2 regions of the Streptomyces sp. NPDC057438 genome follow, and region 2 is predicted to be linked to the other one. Evidence: riboswitches for the same ligand, from Rfam matches in the RefSeq annotation. Region 2 holds a riboswitch; the other holds the start of a gene.

Region 1 (6,787 bases), on a different contig from region 2:
ACGTGCGGGTGGTACGGGAAGTTCAGCTCGCGCGCCACCGGCCCCGAGGCGTCCCGGACCTGCTTCTGCAGCCAGGTGCAGGCTTCGGCTCCCTCGGCGATCCGCACGAACACGACGGGCGACAGCGGCCGGAACGTACCCGTGCCGGACAGCCGCATCGGGAAGGGCCGGCCTGCCGCCGCGACCTCGGTGAGATGCGTCTCGATCGCCGGCACCCTGCTGCCGTCGACCTCGGTCGGCGGCAGCAGGGTGACATGCGTGGGGATGCCGTGAGCCGCGGCGTCGCCGAAGCCCGCGCGCAGCTGCTGGAGCTGGCTGCCGTGGGGCTCCGGGACCGCGATCGACACACCGATCGTTACGGTCCCCACGTCGTCTCCTGTCGTCGTGTTCAAGCGGGTTGTCGTGTTCCTGCGGGGCGCACTCCGTCGCACCGGCTATCGACTGTACGGCCACGGCGGTGTTCCGGGCAGGCGCAGCGGGAGTGATGTGCGGCGCTGTCGGTGGTGCGACGGGTGGTGCGGTCGGCGCTCGGGGGCCGAGGTCGTGCGGCTCAGTGCTTGGCGGGCAGGAAGCCGACCTTGTCGTACGCCTGGGCGAGCGTCTCCGCCGCGACGGCGCGCGCCTTCTCGGCTCCCTTGGCCAGGATCGAGTCGAGCGTCTCCGGGTCGTCCAGATACTGCTGGGTGCGCTCCCGGAAAGGCGTCACGAACTCGACCATGACCTCGGCGAGGTCCGTCTTGAGCGCACCGTAGCCCTTTCCGGCGTACTTCTGCTCAAGTTCCGCGATACCCGCCCCGGTGAGGGTCGAGTAGATGGTGAGCAGGTTGCTGACACCCGGCTTCTCGGCGGCGTCGTAGCGGATCACCGTGTCGGTGTCGGTGACCGCGCTCTTGACCTTCTTGGCGGTGGCCTTCGGGTCGTCGAGCAGGTTGATCAGCCCCTTGGGGGTCGACGCCGACTTGCTCATCTTGATCGCCGGGTCCTGAAGGTCGTAGATCTTCGCCGTCTCCTTCAGGATGTACGGCTTCGGGATCGTGAACGTCCCGCCGAAGCGGCCGTTGAAGCGCTCGGCGAGGTCACGGGTGAGCTCGATGTGCTGACGCTGGTCCTCGCCGACCGGCACCTCGTTCGCCTGGTACAGCAGGATGTCCGCGACCTGGAGGATCGGGTACGTGAAGAGGCCGACGCTCGCACGGTCGGCGCCCTGCTTGGCGGACTTGTCCTTGAACTGGGTCATGCGGGAGGCCTCGCCGAAGCCGGTCAGGCAGTTCATGACCCACGCGAGCTGGGCGTGCTCGGGCACGTGGCTCTGCACGAAGAGGGTGCAGCGCTCCGGGTCGAGACCGGCGGCGAGCAGCTGCGCGACGGCGAGCCGGGTGTTGGCGCGCAGGTCCGCGGGGTCCTGCGCGATGGTGATCGCGTGCAGGTCGACGACCATGTAGAACGCGTCGTGGGACTCCTGCAGGGCCACCCACTGGCGGACGGCGCCGAGGTAGTTGCCGAGGTGGAACGAGCCGGCGGTGGGCTGGATGCCGGAGAGCACGCGGGGTCGGTCAGAGGCCATGCTCCCCATTCTCTCAGGTGTCCGGGGCCGTTCCGGAACCGACCGGAAACAGATGTGACACGGGTGGGAACCGATCCGGTCCGGGCGGTGTACCCATGATGTGAGAACGCGGGAGGGGGGCCGCATCGTCGATGAGGCCGCGGTGATCGCACGCGTACGCGCCGGGGAGCCGGAGGCGTACGCGGAGCTGGTGCGCGCCCATACGGGCATCGCGCTGCGGGCGGCCCGGGCGCTCGGCGCCGGTGCGGACGCGGAGGATGTGGTGCAGCAGGCGTTCTTCAAGGCGTACTGCTCACTGGGCCGCTTCCGGGACGGCTCCGGGTTTCGGCCGTGGCTGCTGTCGATCGTGGCCAATGAGACGAGGAACACAGTGCGGACAGCGGGGCGCCAGCGGTCCCTGGCCGACCGCGAGGCGACGTTCGCCGAGGCCGAGCCGTTGATACCGGCCTCGGCCGACCCCGCGGTCGCGGCTCTGGCGATAGAGCGGCGTGTGGCGCTGCTGGGCGCCCTGGAGAAGCTGAGCGAGGAACACCGGCTGGTCGTCACGTACCGCTATCTGCTGGAGATGGACGAGCCGGAGACGGCGGCGGCCCTCGGCTGGCCCCGGGGCACGGTGAAGTCCCGTCTGAGCCGGGCACTGCGCAGGCTGGGCCGTCTGCTGCCGGAGTTCGAGCCGGGCGAGGCCCTGGGACAGGCGGGAGGGGGTGAGGGACGTGGGTGAGCCGGACCGGCCGTCCGGGAGCGGGGGCCCGGGGCGGGAGCGTGAGGGCGGCGGCACGGGGAGCGAGGGGCGTGATGTCCGGCTGCCCGAGGAGTTGCGGGCGCTCGGCAGGGGGCTGGACCGGCCGGGGGCCGACGGGGACGAGACCATGGTCGAGCGGGTGCTGCGGCAGATCATCGCCGAGCAGGTGCCGACCCCGGTGGCCGAGCCGCCGGGCGCCGGTGAGCGGCTGCGGGCGGTGCGCCGGTGGGCCGGGGCGCGTCGGCGGGCGCTGACGGCCGCCCTGTGCGGGCTGCTCACGGTGCTCGTCCTCACCCCTCCGGTACGGGCGGCTGTGGCCGACTGGTTCGGCTTCGGCGGGGTCGAGGTGCGGTACGACCCGTCGGCGACGCCCGCGCCGGGGGTGGGGACGCCAGGCTGCCCCGACCCGGTCCCGCTCGCCGAGGCGGGGCGGCGGGCGGGGTTCGCACCTCTCGTGCCGGATGCGCTGGGCGACCCGGACGCGGTGTCCGTGACGCGTGCGCCGAAGGGCCGCTTCGTGATCAGCCTCTGCTGGCAGGAGCAGGGACACACGGTCCGGCTCGACGAGTACGCGGCCCGGCTGGCACCGGGGTACGGCAAGACCGTGGCGGGTGAGCGGGCCGTCGAGTGGGTGCAGCTGGGCGGGGGCGCCTACGACGCCCTGTGGTTCCCGGACCCGCACCTCCTGCGTTTCTGGATGACCTCCGAGGACGGCTCCCGCTTCACGCGCTCCGAGCGCACGGCGGGGCCCACCCTGCTGTGGGTCCACGGCGGCGCGTACACGCTGCGGCTGGAGGGCGTGGCGTCGAAGGACCGGGCGCGGAAGATCGCGGAGTCGCTGGACTGACCGGTCCCGTCGAGGCTGGACAGATCGGTCCCGTCGAAGTGGGAACCCCGGCGGTTCGAGCGGTGTACCAGAAGTGACACCGCGCGTGCGGAGGGACCGCACCGGGATCGATCGGGGGTGTCGGATGCGTGGACCGCGACGACTGGCGGCGGTGACGGGAGCGTTACTGGCCGCTCTGGCCCTGCTCGTGCTGGGGGCGCCGCCCGCGGCGGCGGGCGGCCCGACCAGCGTGGGGGGGGTGCGGGGGGGTTTCGGGCCCGATCGGCCCGGGCCGGTGGGGGGGGCCCCCCCGGGGGGGGGGGGGGCCCCCACCCGCGTGGGGGGGGTATCACACCCCCCCCCCACGACGGCTTCGCTCTACGGCATGGGGAAGCGGTACGACCTCTTGGTGCGGCTCCTGGTGCCGGTCGGCTCGGCACTCGACGGGAACCGGGAGAAGGCTCCGGACTGGGGACCGGAGGACACCTGGGGAGAGCAGGTCGGCGACATGGTCACCGTGATGTGGCTGAGCCATGAAAGGCCCTGGCGGGTGGACCGGCTGTATCTGTCGGCTCCCGACACCAAGGACGTCTGGATCCACACGGACGTGGAGACGGCGGAGGACACCGCCGCGTCGGGCGACGGTGTCTGGCACAAGGCGAAGGAGTCGGAGGAACTGCGCGCGCTGCTGCGAGGTCTCGGGGTCCTGGGCGAGACCTCCGGCGCCGCGGGGCTGGGCGCGGCCTCGGCCGAGGAGCTCACCGGGGTCGGGGCCGACCCCGGCGAGACGGCCGCCGGCGCACGGGCCGCGGCGGACGCACCCGATCCGGCCGAGCAGGCCCGCTGGGCGATACCCGCCCTGGCCCTGGGGCTGGTCGTCGGCTCCGGGGGAGCCACGCTCCTGCTGCGCCGCGTGGCGGCCCGGCACGGGTCCGGACCGCCGCGAGGGCCCCGTCAGGAGCTGCTGGACGCCTGACGGGCCTGCGGCAGGGTCAGCCGAGGTCGATCTCCGGGTACAGCGGGAAGCCGGCGACGAGGTCGGTGGCGCGGCGGGAGATCTCGTCGGCGACCTTCGCGTCGAGGACGTGCTGGGCCTTGGAGGGGGCGCCCGACTTGGTGGTGCCCGACTCCGTGGTGGTCAGGACGCGGTCGATGAGGCCGGCGACCTCGTCCATCTCGGCGGTGCCCAGACCACGTGTGGTCAGCGCGGGCGTGCCGATGCGGATGCCGGAGGTGTACCAGGCGCCGTTCGGGTCGGCCGGGATGGCGTTGCGGTTGGTGACGATGCCGGAGTCGAGCAGCGCGGCCTCGGCCTGGCGGCCGGTGAGACCGTAGGAGGTGGCGACGTCGATCAGGTTGAGGTGGTTGTCGGTGCCGCCGGTGACCAGGGTGGCGCCCCGGCGCGTCAGGCCCTCGGCGAGGGCGCGGGAGTTGTCGACGATGCGCTGCGCGTAGTCCTGGAAGGCGGGCTGCCGGGCCTCGGCGAGGGCGACGGCCTTGGCGGCCATGACGTGCGGGAGGGGGCCGCCGAGGACCATCGGGCAACCGCGGTCGACCTGGTCCTTGAGGGAGTCGTCGCACAGGACCATGCCACCGCGCGGGCCGCGCAGGGACTTGTGGGTGGTCGTGGTGACGATCTGGGCGTGCGGTACCGGGTCGAAGTCGCCGGTGAGGACCTTGCCGGCGACGAGGCCCGCGAAGTGCGCCATGTCCACCATCAGCGTGGCGCCGACCTCGTCGGCGATCTCACGCATGATCCGGAAGTTCACGAGGCGGGGGTAGGCGGAGTAGCCGGCGACGATGATCAGCGGCTTGAAGTCCCGGGCGGTGGCGCGCAGGGCCTCGTAGTCGATGAGGCCCGTGGCGGGGTCGGTGCCGTAGGAGCGCTGGTCGAACATCTTGCCGGAGATGTTGGGGCGGAAGCCGTGGGTGAGGTGGCCGCCGGCGTCCAGGGACATACCGAGCATGCGCTGGTTGCCGAAGGCCTGGCGGAGTTCGGCCCAGTCGGCCTCGGAGAGGTCGTTGACCTGGCGGGCGCCGGTCTTCTCCAGGAAGGGAGCCTCGACTCGGTCGGCAAGGACGGACCAGAAGGCGACGAGGTTGGCGTCGATGCCGGAGTGCGGCTGGACGTAGGCGTGGCGGGCGCCGAAGAGTTCCCTGGCGTGCTCGGCGGCGAGGGACTCGACGGTGTCGACGTTGCGGCAGCCGGCGTAGAAGCGGCGGCCGACGGTGCCCTCGGCGTACTTGTCACTGAACCAGTTGCCCATGGCCAGGAGGGTGGCCGGGGAGGCGTAGTTCTCGGAGGCGATCAGCTTGAGCATCTCGCGCTGGTCGCTGACCTCCTGGCCGATGGCGTCGGCCACGCGCGGCTCGACGGCGCGGATCACATCGAGGGCGGCACGGAAGGCGGTGGACTCGTGGGAGAGGGGCTCGGCTGACATGGGGACCTCCGGACGTTGCGTTCAGCGTTCACGGTACGGCCCAGGCGCACGGCACTCATCTTTCCCGGGCCGCTCCCCGATGGTCCGTCCCATCCCAGCGCGCCAGTCACGGCCCGCCGGTCACCCTATCGGGCGCCGTGGACGCCCGGGCCCGGGCGTCCACCATACGAACGACGGCGGGAGGCGGAGGAGAACGCGGACGTCAGAGGATCACGTGGGGCAGAAAACGGGCGTACTCGTCGGTGACCAGTCCCGAGGACTCACGGATGCCGAGGCCCGCCGACTCGTCCTCGACGACCCAGGCGCCGAGGACGACATGGTTGCCGTCGAAGTCCGGGAGGGGTGCCAACTCCTGGTAGCAGCAGGGCTCGTCGCGGAGGGCGGGGGCGGTGCCCGCCGGGTGGACGGTGACGCCGGCTCCCTCGCGGCCCAGGAGGGGTTTGGCGACGTAGCCGGTGGTGACGGCCAGTTCGCGGGGGCCGTCGAGATAGGCGGGGAGGAGGTTCGGATGGCCGGGGTACAGCTCCCAGAGGACGGCGAGGAGGGCCTTGTTGCTGAGGAGCATCTTCCAGGCGGGTTCGATCCACATCGTGGTCCCGGTGCCACCGCCGTTGTCGAGGGTGGCGAGGACGTGGGGGGCGAAGCGGTCGGTGGTGAGCCACTCCCAGGGGTAGAGCTTGAAGATGCTGCGGATGAAGCGGAGCTTCTTGTCGACGAAACGGTCCGCGAGGCGGTCCCAGCCGATGTCCTCCATGGAGATCCAGTCGGTGTCCAGGCCGGCCTGTTCGGCGGTCTCCTTCAGATAGGCGACCGTCATCAGGTCCTCGCCCAGTTCGTCGCCGGCGGAGTGCGCGAAGTACAGGGGGCTGCCCGGCGGGAGGAGGCGGGACTGCTTCTTCCAGGCGTCGACGAGGCGTTCGTGGAGGGAGTTCCACTGGTCGGCGCCCGGGAAGCGCTCCTCCATCCAGAACCACTGGGGGCCGGCCGCCTCGACGAGCGAGGTCGGGGTGTCGGCGTTGTACTCCAGCAGCTTGGCGGGACCGGTCCCGTCGTGGCGGAGGTCGAAGCGGCCGTACACGGAGGGCAGTTCGGCCCGGCGACGCCATGCCTCGGCGACGAGGCCGACGAGGCGGGGATCGGTGATGCCGAGGTCGGCGAAGCGGTCGTGCTCGACGATGTGGGCGGCCGCCGCCAGGCACATGGCGTGCAGTTCC
Region 2 (6,787 bases):
AGACACCTCACGGCGTCCGGCTGCTCCTGGGGGACGTACGGGGCAAGGGCCTGTCCGCAGTGGGTGCGGCCTCCGCGCTGATCAGCTGCTTCCGGGAGGCGGCACACGACGAACCCGATCTGACGAGCGTCATCCGGCGTCTGGAGACCAGCATCGGCCGGCACAGCGCCGCCCACCCCTCCCAGGACCTGCCGGAGCGGTTCGCCACCGCTCTGCTCGTCGAGATCCCGCGCGGCGGCGGCCATGTCACACTCCTCAACTGCGGGCACCCGCCACCGCTGCTCGTGCACCGGGGCGAGACGTACGTCCTGGAGCCCAGTGAGCCCTCGCCGCCTCTCAACCTCGCGGCACTCGTCCAGGACAACTACCGGACCGACACCGTGCCCTTCGCCCCGGGCGATCAACTCCTGCTCTACACCGACGGCGTGACGGAGACCCGGGATCACGGCGGCGAGTTCTTCCCCCTGCAGGACTGGATGCGCGAGCAGAACCCGGCGGTCGCTTCACCCCACGGGCTGCTCAGCCGACTGCATCAAGACCTGCTCCGCTTCAGCGGCGGACGACTGAACGACGACATCGCGGCCCTCGCTGTGCGATACCCGAGGTCCGACCCCGTTGAGGCGGGGCAGTAGCGGCTCCCCGCCCAACCTCCTGGGTCGGGGCTGCAGAGGGTGGGTTCGTCGTCATGCCCGCCGCAGGCGGATCCGCACAACGTCAACGTGGCTGCGAACCCGGGCCCGCAGGGTCGTACGGAACCCAGTGGGTGCCGTACGACCGCGGTGCGGGCCTGCACCCCGATGGGGGCCCATGATCACGCCCGGGCAGCGGGGGGGAGGGGCAGGAGTCGCCGGAAGGCGGGGACGGCAACCGCGGCGACCACGACGTGCATGACCATCAAGGCGACGGCGGCTCCCCAGCTGGTGCCGGGCCGGCTGTCGGTGACGCCGACCATGACGTCCGGGACCAGACTCACGATCACAACAGCGGGGACGAGGACCCGCAGCAGCCGTGGCTCCCCCGGGGGGGGCCGCACTGCCCTGTCCGGGGCGCCCACCGCGCGTATGGGGTCACGGATGGAACCGCCACCGGCCTTCGGAAACGACATCCATCTTGCCGTCCCTGACGCGAACCGCCGTCTCGTCGTCGATGAAGTAGATCGGGAAGTCGGCGCGCTCGGCGATGCGATCGGCCCAGGCATCGTCCCGCTCGGGGAAGTCCGCCGAATACAGGTGCGGCTTGAGGTACCAGTCGAAGAGGCCGAACGGGGGCTCCACGATCGTCGCGCCTAGCACATTGAGGTCCTTGGTGTCCCCGATGACGTCGGCGGAGCGTCCGGTGAGATGACGGCTGAAGATCATCGATCCGGCGCTGAACCCGACGTAGACCCGACTCTCGAGGGCCTCCAGGAAGCCGTCGGCCAGGCCGTTGCCGGTGATGCTGCGCGCGAGGTGGTACTGGTTGCCGCCCCCGGCGTAGATGACGTCGGCGTGCAGCAGTCGCTCGAGCACCGTCTGCCGGGGCAGGCCGTTCAGCTCCAGGACGTCGAACTCCCGCCAGCCCAGGCCGCACAGCCGGTTCATGTCCGCGACCAACCACTTGTGGTCCCCCGGCTCGGCGACGGACGCCGTGGGAACGTACACGACGTTCGCCGATCCGAACGGCCTGCCCAGCATCTCCCGCAGCGCATCCCGCAGCGTCTCGTTACGCAGACCACTCGCCGTCAACAGAAGGTTCATCGGGCGAGCCAAGCACGACCCACGACACCCGCGCAACGAACTCGGGAATCAACACCGGGGTCATCGCGTGATACTGATGACCGGTCATGTGCGTGCCAGCCTCTGAGGCCCGATGGCGGTGTCGCGAACATACGGCATCGCTGCGGGCTTCGGGGTGGTCGCTCCTGCATGACGTGACCGTCTTCCGCGCCCCCCGCGAGCGGCGCGGCAGGCTCAGTCCGTTGGACGGCCCGTCCGGGGCCATGGCCGACCGGTCATCCGCTCGATGTCGGTGTTGAACTGCTCCAGATCGCCGATGAAGCGGTCGAGGCGCTCCGTCGTCCAGGCACCGAGGGTCTCGTCCAGGCCGGATGCCGTTCGTCCCGCTCCGCCCTGAGTCGGCCGATCCCCTCCTCGGTGATGCGGAACTTGTGCACGATACTGCCGCTGGGATCGACCGTACGCTCGACCAGGCCGTTCTTGAGGAGCGCGGCGGTCTGGCGGTTGAGCGTGGAGGACGCGAGACCGAGCGCCTCGACGAGGTCGGGAATCGACAAGCCATCTCCCTGTACATGGTCCCCGAGGTCTTCCGCGACCTGAACGACGTCCTGCCGCTGCCCGCCGCGGTCGACGTGGTCGACGTGGTCGACGTGGTCGACGTGGTCGACGTGGTCGACGTGGTCGACGTGGTCCACGCCGCGGTCTACTTCGACGGTGCCGGCATCGGCGGCCACCTGGCGACGAGCGTGGGCTGGGGCGCCGTGTGCCTGTTGCTCAACGTGGGCATCGACCGGTGGGCGGCCCGCCGTGCGCCCGAGCCCGACACGGACGAGGACGGCGGCTTGGGCACTCGGGCAGCCGCTCAGAAAACCGAGAAAACGGCCCTGGCCCTGATCGGTGGCACCGCCGCCCCCTCCCGCCGTGGACGGAGGCGGACCGCGCGCACACGTTCCTGACAGGGCGCCATCGCTCGCAAAACCCTGCCCCTGAGGTACGAGAAGCCTTCAGGGGGCGACGGCCACGACATCCGAAGCCGCCGCCCCGCGCTTCTCCTTTGCCTGGCACATCCGACCTGTGGCTTCCTGCACCTCCAGCATCAGCGCCTGTCTGTGGGTGCGGGAGGCATCCGGCGAATGGACGCGCCTGGAATGTGCACGTGACATGACGCCGCAGGTCGCTCCCGGCCAAGGACGTTGCGAGTGTGAGCATGCTCCGTCTACTACAGTTCAGCGTGGGCCGTGACTGGCGCTGAGGTGGAGCACCACCGGGGAGCGGTCTGACGAGACGTCGTTGCCGTGCGCCTGGGCGAGTGGTCAGCAACGCCTGGAGGGCAACGATGTCCGCGACTCGGACGGCCCAGCTCATGGAAGGCACCAACCTCGCCAAACGCATCGTCGGTGAGGCTGCCGCCAAGGCGGCGGAGATCTCACGACGCGCGGGGACCAGTCCTTGCCTGGCAACGGTACTGGTGGGAGAGGATCCCGCGTCGGCCACGTACGTCCGCATGAAACGAGCGCGCTGCGCGAAGGCGGGCATCCGGTCCCGGCATATCGGTCTGCCCGCCACCACCACGACCGCCGAACTGATCGATTCCCTCGCGGGCCTGTCCAGCGATCCGGAAGTGCACGGGATCCTGTTGCAGCACCCCTGCGGCCCGCACATCGACGAGCGAGCGGCGTTCGAGGCCATCGCTCCGGAGAAGGACGTCGACGGGGTCACGATGCATTCCTTCGCCGCGATGAGCTTCGCGCTGCCGGGCTTCGTGTCCTGCACTCCGGGCGGGATCATGCGGTTGCTGGAAGCGTACGACGTCGAACTCGCGGGCAGGCACGCCGTCGTGGTGGGTCGCAGCGCGATTCTCGGCAAACCGGCCGGGATGCTCCTGCTCGCCAAGGACGCGACGGTGACGTACTGCCACTCCCACACGGCCGACCTGTCGGCGATCGTCGGGGAAGCGGATGTCGTGGTAGCAGCCGTGGGACGGCCTCAGCTGATCCGCGGTGAGGACATCAAGCCTGGCGCGGTCGTGATCGACGCCGGCTACAACCCGGGCAACGTCGGTGACGTGGACTACGACACCGCCCTCACTCGAGCTCGTCTGATCACTCCGGTTCCCGGTGGCGTTGGACCGATGACCATTGCCGTCCTGCTCGCGCAGACCGTGGATGCCGCCGCGAACCAGCTCGGCATGCAGCAGCGCTGACGCTTCGCCAGTCCGGCGATGCCGTGTCAGCAATGTTGTCGCTCAGAGCGAGCGCTCGTGTGTCTGCCTGGCGGGCGTTTCCCGCTGATGGCGGCTCGCTGCCTATGCGGGCGGTGAGCCGCCGAGAGGCGTGGTCCGCGGATGCGTCAGCCGGCCTGGTAGGTTCTGCGGCCCGGGCTCGGGTGGTGGCAAGGCGGTGGGAGTCGGATCCGGTCGCGATGATGCTGCCATTCGGCCCGGTTCCCGCCGATACCGTCCAGCCCGGCGAAGCGGCAGCCTTCCCACCGCACACTGGCCGAGGACCCGGTGCTCTCCCCGATGCGGCACTGCTGCTGAGGTTTTCGGCTAGGGTGACGATGACCTCGCTGGTGGGGGTGTCATGAGGGCTCAGCGGGAGCAGGTGGCGTTCGAGGCCGCCCGGCTATTCGCTCAAGGGTGACGCTGCCGCAGGTCGCAGAGCGATGCCCCAGGAAGGCCTTCGGGAGAAGGACCTCCCTTCGTTGCCGGACGCGGCACACCAACAACTTGGCGGGCCCGTTGATGCAGCAATGCTCGAGCTGATCGCGGCCCGCAGTCGGCTGACCGTCTTCTGCTTCTGACTGTCAAGGGGGGAGTTACGGGGATGGCGACCACGGCTGCCGCGTTGGTTCTGCGAGGAAAAAGGCGTACGGCGCTCCGCCTGGATGGTCAGGTGGTGGTACTTCGGAGGTCCGCCGAGGAGCTCCGCATACCGTTGGAAGCGATGGCGGAGGTACGGGTCGAGGGGCGCGCCATCGAGATCGAACTGTGGGGTGGAGCCGAGGCGGTGGTCTACCGCGTCGAGGGGGTCTCGGAGGCGGGCGCTGCCGCGTTCGGGCAGGCGGTCGGTCGGTTGCTGCCGACGCCCGACGGTGACGCCGAACCCGTGGACGGTCTGTCGCTGGTGGACGTGCGTCCGCTGCCGGGCCGCGAGGGGTGGCTCTCCGGAGGCAGGCTGGTCGCTGCGGTGGGCGCCCTGTTCTATGCCGGGCTGGTGGCGGCCGTGGGCGTGGCCGGGGGCGGGGGAAAGGTGGCTGCACTGCTCGGCGGTTCGGTCGCGCTGTACGCCGGGTGTTTCATAATCTATGCCGGGGGCCGGGCACAGGTGGCGGACTGGCGACTGAAACGGCGCGGCGTCACCGTCGTGGCCCAGTTCTCGCACTACACCAACAAGTGGCGGGTGTACACGTACACGACGGTCACCGGCCAGAGCTACACGTACCAGACAACCGGCAGTGGCACGGACCCGATCGAACTCACCTACGACCCCGCGCGACCCGGTTATGCAAGGGTGGGCGTCAGCCTCCAGGACACGCTGATCATGGTCCTCATCCTCGCGATCCCAGGCTTCGTGGCGGTGGTGGGCATCTTCCTAGTCGGTCACGCGGTCGCCGCACTGCGGGGCGGCGGGTGACAGCCATGCTGTCGAGCGACTACTGAGGTTTTCGGTTGGGGTGACGTCATGGCGGCGTCGCGATCAGTCCGGTCTCGGCGATGAATCCGTCGAGGAGGTCCGGCCGGTACTGCATCCGTTTGAGGCGGGTGCGGACCAGCACAACGAGGGAATCGATGCTGCACGGGGTGAGGTTGCCCAGGCTGTTCTTCAGGTGTGCCCGCACGCCCTCGGCCGGGTTGAGGTCGGGGGTGTAGGTCCGGAAGCGGACGGCCAGCCAGGCCCGCCACTCGGGCTTCATCCGTGACGGACGCCCGGAGGGCCCTTGGACCGCAGTTCCTTTACACACCGTCCCGCCAGGCACAGGCGGACTTGCGTGAGACCCGCAACCACCGCGCGACCTGCGACGGTTTCACCCCTTGCGCGAATAACTCGGCAACCTCGAACCGCACTTGTTCCAGCCGGGCCCGCTGCTTCGCGGTCAGGCCACCCCCATCGGGATACCGCATCCTCCAGGGATACCCCCACCCGCGACATCACCGTCACTCTAGGCCGAACACCTCAACCCACCTCACCTGGTTCCCCGACGGCAGCGGCCTGTACGGCATCGGAGCGCCTGGCCTCTAGGTATCGACCTGGCCCTGCCCTCGTGAGCGTCACCCTTGCGACAGCAACAGCCAGATGGCCACTCGCCTGTCACTGTGGTGTGGATCACCATGGCCGAATTGAGTGGGACTCCGGGGGAAGTTCCGTACCCTTCCGTGACGCGTGTGACCCGGACTGTGAGGATGAAGCGTCATGACTGCAGGGTGGTGTTCTCGCACGCTCAGGGCTGCTGTGTTCGCGGCCGTCTGCGTGCTGCTCGCCTCCCTGGGGCACGTCATGATGTCGGGGACCGCGGTGCCCTGGTGGGCCATGGCCGCGGGGTCGGCAGTGGCCGGCGGGACGGGCTGGCTGCTGGCCCGGCGGGAGCGCGGACCGGTCCTGGTCGGCTCCTGCGTGGTCGCCGCCCAGGCGGTGCTCCATGTGTCGTTCTCTCTCGCACAGGCCGTCGTCAACTCCCGGGCTTCGGGAGGCACATCGCTCGTCGAGCAGTGGTTGGGCTACGCACTGTGCGGATCGCCGTCCGGCCTGCACGCGGGGCACGGTGCCCTGTCGACGTCCTTGACGTCCATGGTCCATGGGGTGGGTGCGACGCACTCCATGGGCCCGATGGACCACATGGGGGTCACGCATTCTCTGGACCACGGCATGGGCGGCGTGTCCTCCGCCGGCATGCTCGCCGTCCATCTGCTGGCCGCGCTGCTCTGTGGTCTGTGGCTCGCCCTCGGCGAGCGAGCCGCGTTCCGCGTTCTGCGGGCTTTCGCCGCACGGCTTGTCGCACCGCTGCACCTCATCCTCCGGCTGCCCGCACCGCCGAGCCGGCCGCGCATCCGCGCCGAGCGGGCGCGTTCGGAC

What was found. A riboswitch is a leader RNA that binds a small molecule or an ion and turns the genes downstream of it on or off. The one in region 2 is predicted to bind ZMP and ZTP.
Region 1: it holds a riboswitch for ZMP and ZTP, as region 2 does, so the genes downstream of both, ACFU5F_RS15075 (glycine hydroxymethyltransferase) here and ACFU5F_RS03125 (bifunctional 5,10-methylenetetrahydrofolate dehydrogenase/5,10-methenyltetrahydrofolate cyclohydrolase) in region 2, are expected to answer to the same signal.

The regions. Positions count from the first base shown of each region.
Region 1 covers NZ_JBHVDD010000022.1:12,706-19,492, reverse strand. The annotation lists gene ACFU5F_RS15100 (2'-5' RNA ligase family protein) at 1-368, opposite strand, end outside; gene trpS (tryptophan--tRNA ligase) at 551-1,564, opposite strand; gene ACFU5F_RS15090 (RNA polymerase sigma factor) at 1,665-2,285, shown strand; gene ACFU5F_RS15085 (hypothetical protein) at 2,278-3,153, shown strand; gene ACFU5F_RS15080 (hypothetical protein) at 3,518-4,108, shown strand; gene ACFU5F_RS15075 (glycine hydroxymethyltransferase) at 4,125-5,573, opposite strand; ZMP/ZTP riboswitch at 5,605-5,693, opposite strand; gene ACFU5F_RS15070 (glutathionylspermidine synthase family protein) at 5,776-6,787, opposite strand, start outside.
Region 2 covers NZ_JBHVDD010000003.1:17,740-24,526, forward strand. The annotation lists gene ACFU5F_RS03100 (PP2C family protein-serine/threonine phosphatase) at 1-632, shown strand, start outside; gene ACFU5F_RS03105 (hypothetical protein) at 812-973, opposite strand; gene ACFU5F_RS03110 (Type 1 glutamine amidotransferase-like domain-containing protein) at 1,068-1,736, opposite strand; gene ACFU5F_RS03115 (MarR family transcriptional regulator) at 1,991-2,272, opposite strand; gene ACFU5F_RS03120 (hypothetical protein) at 2,288-2,671, shown strand; ZMP/ZTP riboswitch at 2,944-3,029, shown strand; gene ACFU5F_RS03125 (bifunctional 5,10-methylenetetrahydrofolate dehydrogenase/5,10-methenyltetrahydrofolate cyclohydrolase) at 3,052-3,918, shown strand; gene ACFU5F_RS03130 (hypothetical protein) at 4,661-5,350, shown strand; gene ACFU5F_RS03135 (transposase) at 5,397-5,630, opposite strand; gene ACFU5F_RS03140 (helix-turn-helix domain-containing protein) at 5,671-5,838, opposite strand; gene ACFU5F_RS03145 (hypothetical protein) at 6,128-6,787, shown strand, end outside.